Crateriforma spongiae: one gene and its partner. The protein of the gene in region 2 interacts with the protein of the main gene of each other region in a pairwise test. Links are inferred from orthologs where the notes say so. Each region holds a gene or a part of one and is shown on either strand. Other genes may lie near its edges.

The links.
Region 1: the proteins of eno (region 2) and rpe interact in binary tests that used the Escherichia coli proteins (3 or more experiments, as listed by UniProt). The link is inferred for Crateriforma spongiae from one-to-one orthologs.

Annotation. Positions count from the first base shown.
Region 1 is NZ_JAAXMS010000003.1:596,342-603,002, forward strand. Bases 1,724-4,508 are described here. They hold rpe (ribulose-phosphate 3-epimerase), read right to left. Parts: upstream 3,599-4,508; coding sequence 2,849-3,598; downstream 1,724-2,848. Other genes in these bases: HFP54_RS10380 (DUF1549 domain-containing protein), read right to left, coding at 1,724-1,764; HFP54_RS10385 (histidine phosphatase family protein), read right to left, coding at 2,262-2,852; HFP54_RS10395 (sulfatase family protein), read right to left, coding at 4,144-4,508. Also shown: HFP54_RS10375 (DUF1501 domain-containing protein), read right to left, coding at 1-126; more of HFP54_RS10380, read right to left, coding at 184-1,723; more of HFP54_RS10395, read right to left, coding at 4,509-5,736; HFP54_RS10400 (hypothetical protein), read left to right, coding at 6,033-6,661. UniProt on the Escherichia coli protein: Catalyzes the reversible epimerization of D-ribulose 5-phosphate to D-xylulose 5-phosphate.
Region 2 is NZ_JAAXMS010000004.1:101,052-107,882, forward strand. Bases 37-2,991 are described here. They hold eno (phosphopyruvate hydratase), read right to left. Parts: upstream 2,180-2,991; coding sequence 893-2,179; downstream 37-892. Other genes in these bases: HFP54_RS11895 (riboflavin synthase), read left to right, coding at 2,470-2,991. In the rest of the region: more of HFP54_RS11895, read left to right, coding at 2,992-3,096; 16S rRNA (adenine(1518)-N(6)/adenine(1519)-N(6))-dimethyltransferase RsmA, read left to right, coding at 3,154-4,077; mfd (transcription-repair coupling factor), read right to left, coding at 4,125-6,831. UniProt on the Escherichia coli protein: Catalyzes the reversible conversion of 2-phosphoglycerate (2-PG) into phosphoenolpyruvate (PEP). It is essential for the degradation of carbohydrates via glycolysis.

The DNA of each region.
Region 1 (6,661 bases), on a different replicon or contig from region 2:
CAGGCTGTCAGCGTTGGCACCGATCGCGCTTCCCAGCGTCATCGCCGAAGCGGCCATAGCGGATGAGCCGGCCAGGTGGCTGATGAAGTGCCGCCGTGTCATTCCCGTCGGAGTGGTGAAGAACATGGTCCGTTTCCCAAAAGAAGAAAAGTCAAACGTTGCTTTGATATGCGGGCGTCGTCGTCAATGTTGCATGATGAATTCGTTGCTGTTCAAAATGGCCCACCACATGTCGCCCAGCATTTCTTTCTGGTCGCCGCCCCGGGCCGCCATCAGCTTGGCCGCGATGCGGATCTCCGGTGCAGTCGGTTGTCGTGCCAGACCCGCCAAGAACAATCGGCGTACCGATTCACGCGGTGACTTCGATGTGCGGGTCAACCGATCCAGAAATCCGCCCGTCTCGGTCTTGGTGGCTCGCCGCGTTAATTCACCGTTGAACAACATCAACGCCTGCGGGATCGATCCGTTGAACGTCGTCGCTTCATCGCCTTCGTCGGTACCGAAAGCAACGACGAATTGCTGCAGCCAACGTCGTCGTTGTTGTTCCTGTTCTTCGTAGCTGCCTTCGGGGGTTGCACCGGTCGCCGTCAACAGTGATTGATACAGTTGCTCGGCGGACATCTGACGTAGATAGAAACGCGAAAACTTGGGCGTCTCGCCGATCGACGGATCGTCCAATTCGTTCGTCGCGTTCTTGGTGGCCGACAAGCGATAGGGCCGACTGAGTGTGATCCAAGCCTGCAGTTTCTTCAGGTCGTAACTGCTTCGGCGAAATTCCGCAGCCAGTTCATCCAGCAACTCCGGATGGGTCGGCGGGTTGTGCGGCCCAAGATCGTCAATCGGTCGAGTGAAACCGTAGCCCAAGAAGTGCGCCCACATCCGATTGACGATCATCTTGTCCAGAAACTCGCTTTGCAGCATCAGCCGCGCCAGTTCCTGTCGCCGATTCACGTCGCTGACGAATCCGCTGACGTCCACCTCGGTCCCGTCGGTGAACACCGGATACGCGACCTTGGTCAAGCCGTTTCGCAATTCATAAAACACCAACGCATCATCCGGATCACCCGCTTCGCCGGCGAAGTCTTGGTCGATCAATTCGGCGTGATCGATGTCGCGGGTTCCCGACTGGAATCGCCGCAAGGCTCGCGTTTGCCGAAAGAAGGAATTGAATTCCCAGAACTTCTGTTGTTTCCACTGATTGAACGGGTGATTGTGGCACTGTGTGCACTGGACTTGTTGGCCAAGGAAGATGCGGGACGTGCTGCTGGTTGCCAGCGTTCCCTTTTCGGCGTTGACTTTATCAACCAGAAAGTTCACCGCACCGTTGAAGTTCTCGGTGCCGGGCTTGGTGGTCCCGGTCGCGGTGATCAAGTCGAACACGATCTTGTCGTAGGTCCGGTTTCCCGCGAACGAATCACGCAGGTACTTTTGCATGCCGCTGCGGTCGGTCAACGATCGGCGGTCCATCCCGCCGCTGCGTCCGATCAGCAGGTTGGTCCAAATGCCTGCCCAGTGATTCGCGTACTCCGCGGTGTACCGATCGTCGTGCAACAACCGTTGGACCAGTGCGACGTGCTTCTGCGGTGATCGATCGTCGGTGAAAGCTTCCAGTTCGGCGACCGAAGGGATCCGGCCGATCAAATCCAGAAACACACGACGGCACCACGTCGCGTCATCCGCTTCGGCCGAAGGACGCATTTCCCAATCGGTCCACACCGATTCGATGCGGGCGTCGATCCGGTCACACATCTCCGGACGCTGCATGGAATCGGCGTCATCGGCCCGGACAACCTGAACATCCACGCTGGCGAAAACAAACCAAGCCAAACAGATCGACGCCGCCGTCAAAACACGACGGCCGCCTGGCGCGGATGGATGTGAAAACGGTGATGAAGGCAATCGAATCATCGGCGGCGAAACCCTTGGTAACGTCCACCAAGGCATCCCCACGATTGTCGCATCGCGTTCGGCCCCAGAAGAGTCACCCCGAAAAGTCAAAGGTGCGGCGGCTTGTCACAGTTCGAACGCCGATCCGCGGCGAAAGTACCCGCGGCCGTCGAATCGGTCCGAATCGAACCGACGAAACCAACAGCGGTGTTGAACCGTGCGATGCAGTGTATTCGGTCTGCAAACACGATCGTGGCCGCGACCGATCAAATCCGGTACCAAGCAATGCCGTCGGCCAGTGAATTCCCACCCCAGGGAACGGATTTAACGGTTCCAGCGGATTTTCGGCCCGTCGGTGCCGGGCCGGGTCCGGGTCACGCGGTGGTGGTTTCGATCAGCGTCCAGTCGGCGGCCCGCGTTTCGGCTTGCCACAGATTGCTCAACTGTTCGCCGCGCAGGCAACTTTCGACCAACGTCGCCAGCGGATCGGGGACGATCATCGCGATCACGCAGCCCCCGGGACGACGGATCAGTTTTCGGATTCCCTTGCGAACCCGTTCCTTGGCCATCGAGATGGGTTCGCCTTCCGGGGGACAGAAATCGTCAGGGGATTCCTGGCCGGCGCGATAGACCCGCGGTTGGTTGCGGCGGACTTCCTCGATCAACTTTCCGTGCCACAAACCGTGGTCGATGTTACGCAAGCATTCGATCGTCTTGACCCGCACGTCGCGGCCTTCGGCCAACCGCTTTGCCGTCTGTTGAGCGGACCGGCAGGGTGATGCATAGATCACACCGACGTTCAGGTTGGACAACTCGGACGCCATCGACGCCACTTCTCGCTTGCCCGATTTGCTAAGCGGAATGTCCAGGCTGCCTTTGATGCGACCCTGTTCATCAAATTCGGTGGAACCGGGGCGGATCAGCAGGACTTGGGCCCGCTGCGGGGCGCGTGACAACAACATCATCGTGTGGCCTCCTGTCCTGGACTGACGTCTGCACCGGACGGATTTGCCGCAGCGATCTGGTCATTCAGTTCGTCGATCGCTTTGCCATAGTCGTCGCTTTTCAAGATCGCCGATCCGACGACGAAGCAATCGCAACCTGCCGCACGAACCTCGGCAATGTTGGACGCTTTGATGCCACCGTCGGCTTCCAGCAACAAATCCGGGTATCGGTTGCGAAGCGAACGAAGGCGTTCCAACGCGATGGGGTTGAAGGCTTGTCCGCCAAAGCCGGCTTGGACGCTCATGATCAAAACCATGTCGACGTGGTCCAAACACGGTTCCAATTGGTCCATCGACGCGTCCGGATTGATCGCGACCCCGACCGCGACGCCAAGGTCGGCAATGGTCTGGGCCGCAGCCACCGGATCGTCGACCGCTTCGACGTGAAAGGTCAGCATGTCCGCGCCCGCGTCGACCATCGGCGCTGCGTAACGCAGCGGATCGCTGATCATCAGATGCACGTCCAGCGGCAAATCGGTGTGGCGTCGCAAGCCTTCGACGATCGGCATCCCGAAGGTCAGGTTGGGCACAAAGTGACCGTCCATCACGTCCAGGTGAAGCGCCCGGGCACCGGCATCGGTCAATCGCTGGAGTTCACCGCCCAGATCTCCAAAATCCGCGTTCAAAACGCTGGGCAACACCATCGGCGTTGACTCGCGAAACACGCGGATTCGTTCAGATCGATTGCGGTTGGCGTCAGAAGACATGCAGTCTCTCGCGTCGAGTTCACAAAGCCACCTTCGCCGACCATCGGTCCGGCGGTGATGCCGCCGGACACCGGACGAAAAAGATGACGCCAGGCCCGCATCCCCCATGCCATGGTGTCAGTCGGGCGACTGGCGTCCAAGGCGATTTCGCAAACCCCGTTCCAAGATCCCGTCGTTCGATCGGCGGTGTCGATGGTGCGGGGGCGCAAGTGGCGTTCGCGGGCCAAGTGGCGGAACAGACTGCAGAGAAGCCGGCCGGGTGTCAATCGGCGAATTCCCTGATCCCCGGCTGAAGCCTCCCCCGAAATGGCCGCCGAGTCCGTGAAACTCGGCGATTCTTCATTTGGGAATCTGGCCTAAAGGTTGCGATTTTTCCGTAAAATCCGATTTTCGTGGGTGCGGTTTTTGGGCACCGACCTCGCGTTGGGCCAATTCGATGCAAAACAGCCGTCCGCCATCGGGGGATCCGACACTGGTGGGCTCGGTTCCCACTCAATCGAGAAACGGTCGGCCATCGGCACGGCCGAACCGGCTCACGCCCGACATCAAGGCCTGCGCGGCGGCTCGCTGCGGTGAAAATAATCGTCGTGAAATTCGGCCGCGTCCGTCTTGTCGGGATGACGCCATGGGAAACGTGGTCCCCGGTCTTCCAGCAATGGAACTTCCATCCCGTCGGTCTGTTCCAGCATTTCCCAAAGGCGTCGGTTCATTTTCGCGACGCGGTTCTGGTGCTCCGGTGCATCAATTAGGTTGACCAGTTCGTCAGGGTCCGTTTGCAAGTCATACAGTTCATCCTTGTCCCACAGTCCATGACAGCGGATGTATTTGTATCGGCCGCCAAAAACCGCATGCAGTGTGGGTGTGTGAGGATAGTTGCGTTCCCAATAGTACTCGTACAACAACGTCCGGTCGGCCAAAGGCGAAGCGTCCGCTTGGCACAACGGTTTCCAGAAACTGGTTCCGTCGATCGAGGTCATTGGTTTCGATTCGGTCGCTTCCAAAATCGTCGGCGCGATATCAATGCCCGCGACCAACCCGTCAAACTCTTTGCCCGCCGGCACACGTCCCGGTGCATGGAACAACAGAGGAACCTTCGCCGACGCTTCGTACGCGGTGCGTTTGTCGATCAGGCCGTGGTCGCCGAATTGAAATCCGTTGTCGCCCATGTAAATCACCAGGGTGTTGTCTGCCGCGTCGATGGAACGCAAACATTGCATCAAACGTCCGACACCATCGTCCACCGCCAATAGAGATTCGCAGTACCGCCGGTAGTAAACCGCGGGATCAAAATCGGCCAGGTTGTATCCGAAGTCCGCGCCGTGCCGACTGTTGCGTTGATTCCGCACCCACATTGGGATGCCACCCCGGTGCAACGTTTCGTCACTGGGGATGGTGATCGGCAAGGGTTGGTCGTCGTAGCGTCCACGGTGGCGATCCGCCGGCACAAAGTCCGCGTGGACCGCTTTGTGACTGAGGTACAGAAAGAAAGGCCGGTCGGGATCCAACTGATTCAACCAATCTTCCGCGTAATCAGTCAGTTCGTCCGTGATGTAACCGTTTTGCTTCACACGTTGGCCGTTGACGTTCAGGCCGTCATAGGTCGTCTGGGGCACTTCACGTGTCGTGCCATGGCCGTCCGGCCAGTAAGTCCCCTGCCCTTTGAAGGAAACCCAGTGGTCGAACCCGCGTTGGGGCTGGTCGTCGTCGCCACCCATGTGCCATTTGCCGATGAAGGCGGTCTGGTACCCGGCGGCTTGCAGGTCCTGGGGAAAAAAACGCAGATTCGGATCGACTTCGTGATAGTTGTCGATCACGTGGTGATTGTGGGCGTACTGGCCGGTCAGAATTGATGCCCGACTGGGCGAACAAAGCGACGTGGTGACGTACGCTGACGTCAATCGAGTCCCCGAATCGGCCAGGGCGTCCAAATGGGGCGTTTGTAAAAACGGATGACCGGCGGCGCCCAGACAATCGAAGCGGTGGTCGTCGCACAGGATGAACACCACATTCAACCGGTCCGCCTGCGATTCGGTGGCCGATTGGGCGCCAAGTGGGCGGGCCGCTGCGACGACGAAACAATAAAACAGGATCAGCGGCGCGATGAAGCGCGCGGGACGTCTGGAACGGGAAAACGGCATGTCGGAGGGGCTCGGCAACGCGTGTGCAAGGAAGGGGGGACGCAAGAAGGCACGACATCTTAGGCCAACCGTCGCCGATTCGCTGTTTACCCGAAGACAGAAGTTCAGATACCCTGCGACCGTTTGTGATGGCCTGAAGCCCGCCGGCAGCCCCAGGCCGCTTTCACGGAAGCCCGCCGGAGAACCGACCTGCGCGATGGATGAACGGACAAGGATGTCTTCGCCGATCGCATTCGGCCAACCAACCGAATCGCAACGCTTGTACTGATCACAACCGACGACCCGAGTGGTCTGGGATGTCGATCGGGCGCGGCGTCTGCGCCGGTGCACTGCTGCTGGGCACCCTGCTGTGGTCCACGGTGGGGGCCGATGAATCGTCTCAAGACGATGCCCCTGCGCCAGGGCCGACCCCCGGGCCGACTTGGTCGCTGGTCATCGATGACGCACCCGTTTCGATCGCGGCGCCTGTGTTTCTGAAGCCGGGCACCGCATCCCAAATTCAAATTCAAGCAACGCGAAGTGATGCGACCACCGGACAAGCGGTTCGCTTCATCGCACGACTGCTGTCGGTTCAACCGACTCGTGACGTGGATCGACAAACTGCGACGTCGGTTTGGGATGATCAGGGATCCACCGAAACGATCACCGTGGACCTGCCCGATGATTTACTAGCCGGCGTTTACGAATTGCGGATTCAGTTGACCGACATTGTCGATTCGGCTTGGAATCGATTCCGCAAAGCGACCGAGTTGATGCCGATGACGCGGCTGACCTTGGTCGTGTTGCCGGAAACCAATGACGACGCGTCCGATGTTGAAACCGAACACTCCGATGCATGGAACGGCGACAAGCTTTCCGATGAAGCGATTGCCGCGGTGACGTGGCGTAACGAGGATGCGATTCGGGCGGGCGGCGACCCCCTGCG
Region 2 (6,831 bases):
ACGCGGGAAAAGAGAAGCGTTCAGACATCAGGTGCCTGTATCGTAACGGATCGCCCATCGTCGCCTTTCGCTCCGCGAAAGTCGCGTTCGGAAACACCCTCCCCGGAATCTCGTTCCTCGATTCCGACCCTCCCGCAAAAGCGGGAGGGTGAAGTGCAGATGTTGGCCGAACATGCCAGCGTCGGGTGCATTGCCGAAACGGCGGTACCCGCGGCTAGCGCCTTGCGGCTCACAAAGTCGCCTTTCGCTCCGCGAAAGTCGCGTCCGGAAACACCCTCCCCGGAATCTCGTTCCTCGATTCCGACCCTCCCGCGAGGCAGGAGGGTGAAGTGCAGGTGTTGGCCGAACATGCCAGCGTCGGGTGCATTGCCGAAACCGCGGAACCCGCGGCTAGCGCCTTGCGGCTCACAAAGTCGGCTTTCGCTCTGCGAAAGTAGTGTTCGGAAACACCCTCCCCGGAATCTCGTTCCTCGATTCCGACCCTCCCGCGAGGCGGGAGGGTGAAGTGCAGGTGTTGGCCGAACATGCCAGCGTCGGGTGCATTGCCGATACAGCGGTACCCGCGGCTAGCGCCTTGCGGCTCACAAAGTCGCCTTTCGCTCCGCGAAAGTCGCGTCCGGAAACACCCTCCCCGGAATCTCGTTCCTCGATTCCGACCCTCCCGCGAGGCGGGAGGGTGAAGTGCAGATGTTGGCCGAACATGCCAGCGTCGGGTGCATTGCCGAAACAGCGGTACCCGCGGCTAGCGCCTTGCGGCTCACAAAGTCGCCTTTCGCTCCGCGAAAGTCGCGTCCGGGGCACCCTCCCCGGAATCTCGTTCCTCGATTCCGACCCTCCCGCGAGGCGGGAGGGTGAAGTGCACCGCTTGGCCGAGCGGCTTAGGTCAGTGGCCCTAGCCCTTCAGCTTGGCAGCGAAAAGCGGTCCACCGTACAGGGCGTGATCGCCCAAGGCTTCTTCGATACGAAGCAACTGGTTGTACTTCGCCATCCGGTCACTACGGCTGGCCGAACCGGTCTTGATTTGTCCGGTCGACAGAGCGACGGCCAAGTCGGCGATGGTCGAATCTTCGGTTTCACCACTGCGGTGGCTGGTCACCGAGGTGTAACCGTTGCGGCCGGCCAAGTGGATCGCGTCGATGGTTTCGGTCAGCGTTCCGATCTGGTTGACCTTGATCAGGATGCTGTTGCCGATGCCTTCGTCGATCCCGCGTTGCAGACGTTCGACGTTGGTGACGAACAAATCGTCGCCGACCAATTGAACCTTGTCGCCGATCTTGTCGGTCAGCTTCTTCCAGGTTTCCCAGTCGTCTTCGCTGCAACCGTCTTCGATGCTGCAGATCGGGTACTTGCTGCACCAGTCGGCCAAGAAGTCGACCATTTCGTCGCCCGACAGCTTTTTGCCATCGATCGAGTATTGCTTGGCATCGGCGTCATAGAACTCGGTCGACGCGGCATCCAAGGCGATCCAGACCTGTTCGCCGGCTTTGTAGCCCGCTTGGTCAATCGCTTGCATGATGACGTCCAGAGCTTCTTGGTTGCTCTTCAAGTCCGGTGCGAAACCGCCTTCGTCACCCACGGCGGTGTTGTAACCCTTGCCCGACAAGACCTTCTTCAGGTTGTGGAAGATCTCCGTGCCGCAACGAAGCGCGTCGCTGAAGCGGTCAAAGCCCAGCGGCATGACCATGAACTCTTGAACGTCGACGCTGTTGTCGGCGTGTTCACCACCATTGATGATGTTCATCATCGGGGCGGGCAACATGCGGGCGCCGGCACCGCCCAGGTAGCGATACAGTTGTTGGTCGGTCGACGAAGCGGCGGCGTGGGCGACGGCCAGCGAAACACCCAGGATCGCGTTGGCGCCCAAGTTTTTCTTGTTCGGCGTGCCGTCCAGTTCCAACATGCGATGGTCGACGGCGGCTTGATCGGTCGCGTCCATGCCTTGCAGGGCTTCGGCGATCGTGGTGTTAACGTTTTCAACCGCTTGCGAAACGCCCTTGCCCATGAAGAACGACTTGTCGCCGTCACGCAATTCCCAGGCTTCGTGGACACCGGTGCTGGCACCGCTGGGCACTGCGGCACGGCCGACGGCACCGTCTTCCAACATGACGTCACATTCGACGGTCGGGTTGCCGCGGCTGTCCAGAATTTGCCGTGCGTGGATGGCTTCGATCAGAGTCATGGATGCCTCGCGTATTTTGATGCGGGATGGAGTGGAAAATCCGTGAAATGGTTTGGTCAGTTCGACACGATTGCGTCGCGTTCGCTGGGCCGCCGCGTCGATCGACGCAGGTGGCACATTTCCGCGCCGGCCCTCGTTGTCTTGGGCGGCGGCATTCTGTCCAATCCGACTGCGGATGAACACCCGACGAAACGCCCGAATGTGCCCCAGACGCACTGCCGAGCGGTTTCGCCACGCTCCGTCCCCGCCCCATCCGACCAGCCTTCACACGCAGTTAGGGAATCCAATCGATGTTTACCGGGATCGTCGAATCGCTGGGCCGCATTGCAAAAATCACCGACCAGCCGCCAGGGAAACTGTTTTCGATCGACGCCGGTGAATTGGCCAAAGGGGCGGCGATCGGCGATAGCGTCGCGATCAATGGTTGTTGTTTGACCGTTGTCGCCATCGACGGTGGCGTGCTGGGATTCGAGGCAGGCGAAGAAACCCTGTCGCGAACCAACCTGGGCACCCAGGAAGTCGGCAGCCGAGTCAACCTGGAACGCGCCCTGGCGGTCGGTGATCGCTTGGGAGGACACTATGTCACAGGTCACGTGGACGAATTGGGCACGTTGCTGGATCGTCGCGAAGACCCGCCGTGGGCTTTTTTAAGATTCGGCGTGTCGAAAAAACTGTCCTCGCAAATCGCCGACAAAGGCAGCATCGCGATCGACGGCGTCAGCCTAACCGTGGTCGACGCGGACCCCGATTCGTTCACCGTCGCACTGATCCCACACACTCTGGAAGTCACCACGTTGGGCTTTCGAAACGTGGGCGACAAAGTGAACTTGGAAAGCGACGTGTTGGCCAAGTACGTCCAACGCAGTCTGATCACCGGCGTCAAAGGTCCCGATGTCCCCGGCGAATCATCCGATTGATCGACGGACCAACGAAAAAGCGTCTGCGAAACCCCTTCAAACCCCGGAACGAATTTCTTGTCCGAACCGTCGCGTCAAACCGCCACCTATCTGTCACGCCGTCTGACCGCGGCCGGCTTGAAACCGCTGAGCCGTTTCGGCCAGAACTTCTTGATCGATTTGAACTTGGTCGACCTGATCGCCAATTCGGCCGAATTGACCAAGGATGACGTGGCGCTGGAAATCGGCACCGGCGTGGGATCGCTGACCCAGCGACTTGCCGACCGTGCCGGTGCGGTGTTGTCGGTGGAGATCGACAATCACTTGTTCGAACTGGCCGGCGAAGAATTGGCGGATCGGACAAACGTCAAACTGATCCATGGCGACGCGCTGAAGAACAAGAACACGCTGCGCGACGAAATCATGTTGAACGTCCGCCAAGCGATGTCACAGCTGGGCGAAAATGCGCGGTTCATGCTGGTCGCCAACCTGCCGTACAACGTGGCGACGCCGATCATCAGCAACCTGATGTTGGAAACGCCGCCGCCGGATCGGATCGTCGTGACGATTCAAAAAGAATTGGCCGATCGCATCATGGCGGTGCCGTCGACCAAGGATTACGGCGCGCTGTCGGTGTGGTTGCAAGCGATCAGTGATCCGACGTTGGTGCGTGTGCTGTCGCCCAAGGTGTTCTGGCCGCGCCCCAAAGTCCACTCGGCAATCTTGCGGTTGGACTTGGATCGAGATCGCTACGAAAGCTTCGAAGACCTGCGATACTTTCACGACACCACGCGAGCGTTGTTCTTCCATCGCCGCAAGTTTTTGCGCAGCGTCGTCGTCAGCGCGATGAAAGGCCGGCTGGAAAAGGCGGACGTCGACCAAGTGTTGGCCGATCTGGGCCACGACGAAACGGCACGTGCCGAAGCGATGGCCGTGCCCGAGATCGTGCGGCTGGTCGAAGCGATCCGCGTTGCCGAAGACGCCAAGTCAGAAAACGTTTGAGCGTCTGGTGACGCATCGCCAAGTTGTCCGCGATATGGCGTCGGCGTCTATCCGTTGAACAACACCGCGCGGGCCAGTTGCAGCCACGCTTTTCCCGACCGATCGCTCATGTCGAAATCTTTGGTCGGGATGTACGCCTTGCGTTGATCGACAATGCGAACCGGGACGGGCGAACGTTCGGCCAATTGTTCAACTTGTCGGCGGTTTCCATAGTGCAAAACGATGAAGCGTGCGTCACTGGTCACCGAATGGATTTGCCACGCGGCGGCGTCCAGACGTAGTTCGACCAGCTGTAACATCCGCTCGGCGGGCTGAGGGATCGGTCCGAACCGGTCGACCAATTCTTCTTTGATTTCGTTGATTTTCGCGACGTTGTCGATCTTGGCCATGCGGCGGTACAAGTCGATCTTGTGACGCAGATCGGGCACGTATTCATCGGGCAAATACGCTTCGACCGGCAAATCAATGTCCACGTCGGCCGACAACTTCGGCGGCAACTTTTGGGCTTGCCGAACGGCGTCTTCCAACAGGTGGCAATACAGTTCGTAACCCACCGCGGCGATGTGACCGCTTTGTTGGCTGCCCAGCAGATTGCCGGCGCCGCGGATTTCCAAGTCTCGCATCGCGATGGCGAACCCGGCGCCCATTTGGCTGTAATCTTCGATCGCCCGCAGACGTTTGCTGGCTTCGGGGCTGAGGTGTTTCCGGCGGCTGACCAACAGGTAACAGTACGCTTGGTGTTTGTATCGCCCGACGCGACCACGCAATTGGTGCAGATCGCTCAGCCCATACTTGTCGCCTTCGTCAATGAACATCGTGTTGGCATTGGCGATGTCGATCCCGCTTTCAACGATCGTGGTGGCCAGCAACAAGTCGAACTTGTGATCGATAAAGTCGATCATCACTTGTTCCAATTCGCCTTCGCCCATCTGACCGTGGCCGATCCCGATGCGAAGCTCCGGTACAATGTCGCGCAACCGGTCGGCCAGCTCGTGCATGTCGCCGATGCGGTTGTGAACGAAGAACATTTGGCCGCCGCGGTTCAGTTCGCGAACCATCGCGCTGCGGACCATCTTGTCGTCCCAGCGGGTGACCTTCGTTTCAACACTCATCCGTTCGGCCGGCGGCGTTTCCAAGTTGCTGATGTCTCGCACACCGACCAGTGCCATGTGCAACGTCCGCGGGATCGGGGTGGCGGACAAAGTCAGTACGTCGACGTTGTTGCGGTGATTTTTCAGACGTTCTTTGACTTCGACGCCGAAACGTTGCTCTTCGTCAACGATCACCAGCCCCAAGTTGGCAAAGCGGACGTCTTTGCCCGCGATGCGGTGGGTGCCCACGATGATGTCGGCTTCACCGCTGGCGATCCGCTTGACCGTCGCGCGGGTGTCGGCGGGCGAAACGAACCGCGACAGCTTGGCAATTTCAATCGGAAACTCCGCCATCCGCTCGCGGAAGGTGTTGTAGTGCTGTTCGGCCAGCACGGTGGTCGGCACCAACACGGCGACTTGGTATCCCGACGTGACGGCCTTGAATGCCGCTCGCATCGCGACTTCCGTTTTGCCAAAGCCGACGTCGCCACAGATCAGGCGGTCCATCGGCCGGGCGCTTTCCATGTCGTCCTTGATCGCTTCGATCGCGGCCAACTGGTCGGGCGTTTCGGTGTAAGGAAAGCTGGCGTCGAATTGTTGTTGCCAGGTGTTGTCGGGGGCGAAACTGATCCCGCGGCGGGCCTGACGCTGGGCCTGCATCTCGATCAGCTCGGCGGCCATGTCGGTGACCGCCGATTCGGCAGCCTTGCGATGGTTCGCCCAGGCTTGGCCGCCGATTTTGGCCAGCCGTGGTCGGGTCTTCGATCCGCCGATGTATTTTTGGACCAGACCGATCCGTGACGCCGGCACGTAGATCTTTGTCCCGCCGTCGTATTCGATGGTCAGGTGTTCGACGTGCTGGCCGTTCTTTTCGATCTGTCGCAGCCCGCGATACAGACCGATCCCGTGGGACAGGTGCACGACTAGATCGCCGACTTGCAGTTGCAAGAAATTCTGGATCGGCTTGCCACGTGCCCGCGTCTTGCCACGACGCACGGGGCTGCGGTGAAACAGTTCGGCGCCGGTCAGCACCAACGCGCCGGCCGACGGTAACCGAAAGCCGCCGGACAGATCCGCCACCGTCATGTGCAACCGGCCTTCGGCGGCGGCGCGAGTGGGCTGTAGCAATTCCGTCAGCCGTTGTCCGTCGGCGGGCGTGTCACCGACGACGATCACGTGATGATCCGCTGCGATCGTGTCGACCTTCTTTTGGGTTTCCGAAAGCTCGCTGGCAAAGCTGTCGGCCGATGCGGTGTCCAGTGACACCAGATCATCGCCGGTCGCTTCGGGGAAATCGTCGGCCGTGACCACACGGTGGCTGGTCATCGACGCGATCAGATCATCCATCGTCACGAACCGTGACGGATCGACCACACGCCGCAGCAGTGCGTCGGCCGATGACGCGCATCCTTGTGGATCGACGACCACAACCACGGTGTCGGTGGGCAAGTAATCGCTGATCGGGCCCTGTTGTTCGGGCGGCATCGCGGGCGTTTCGTCCAGCGGGTCAGCCGTTGATGCACCGATCGCGGCCAGTTCGATTTCGGTGACCGATTCGATGCTTCGCTGGCTGGACAGATCAAACGTGCGGATGGATTCGATTTCGTCACCGAACCATTCCACACGAATCGGCAACGGCTGGTCGGGCGAATAGATGTCCAGC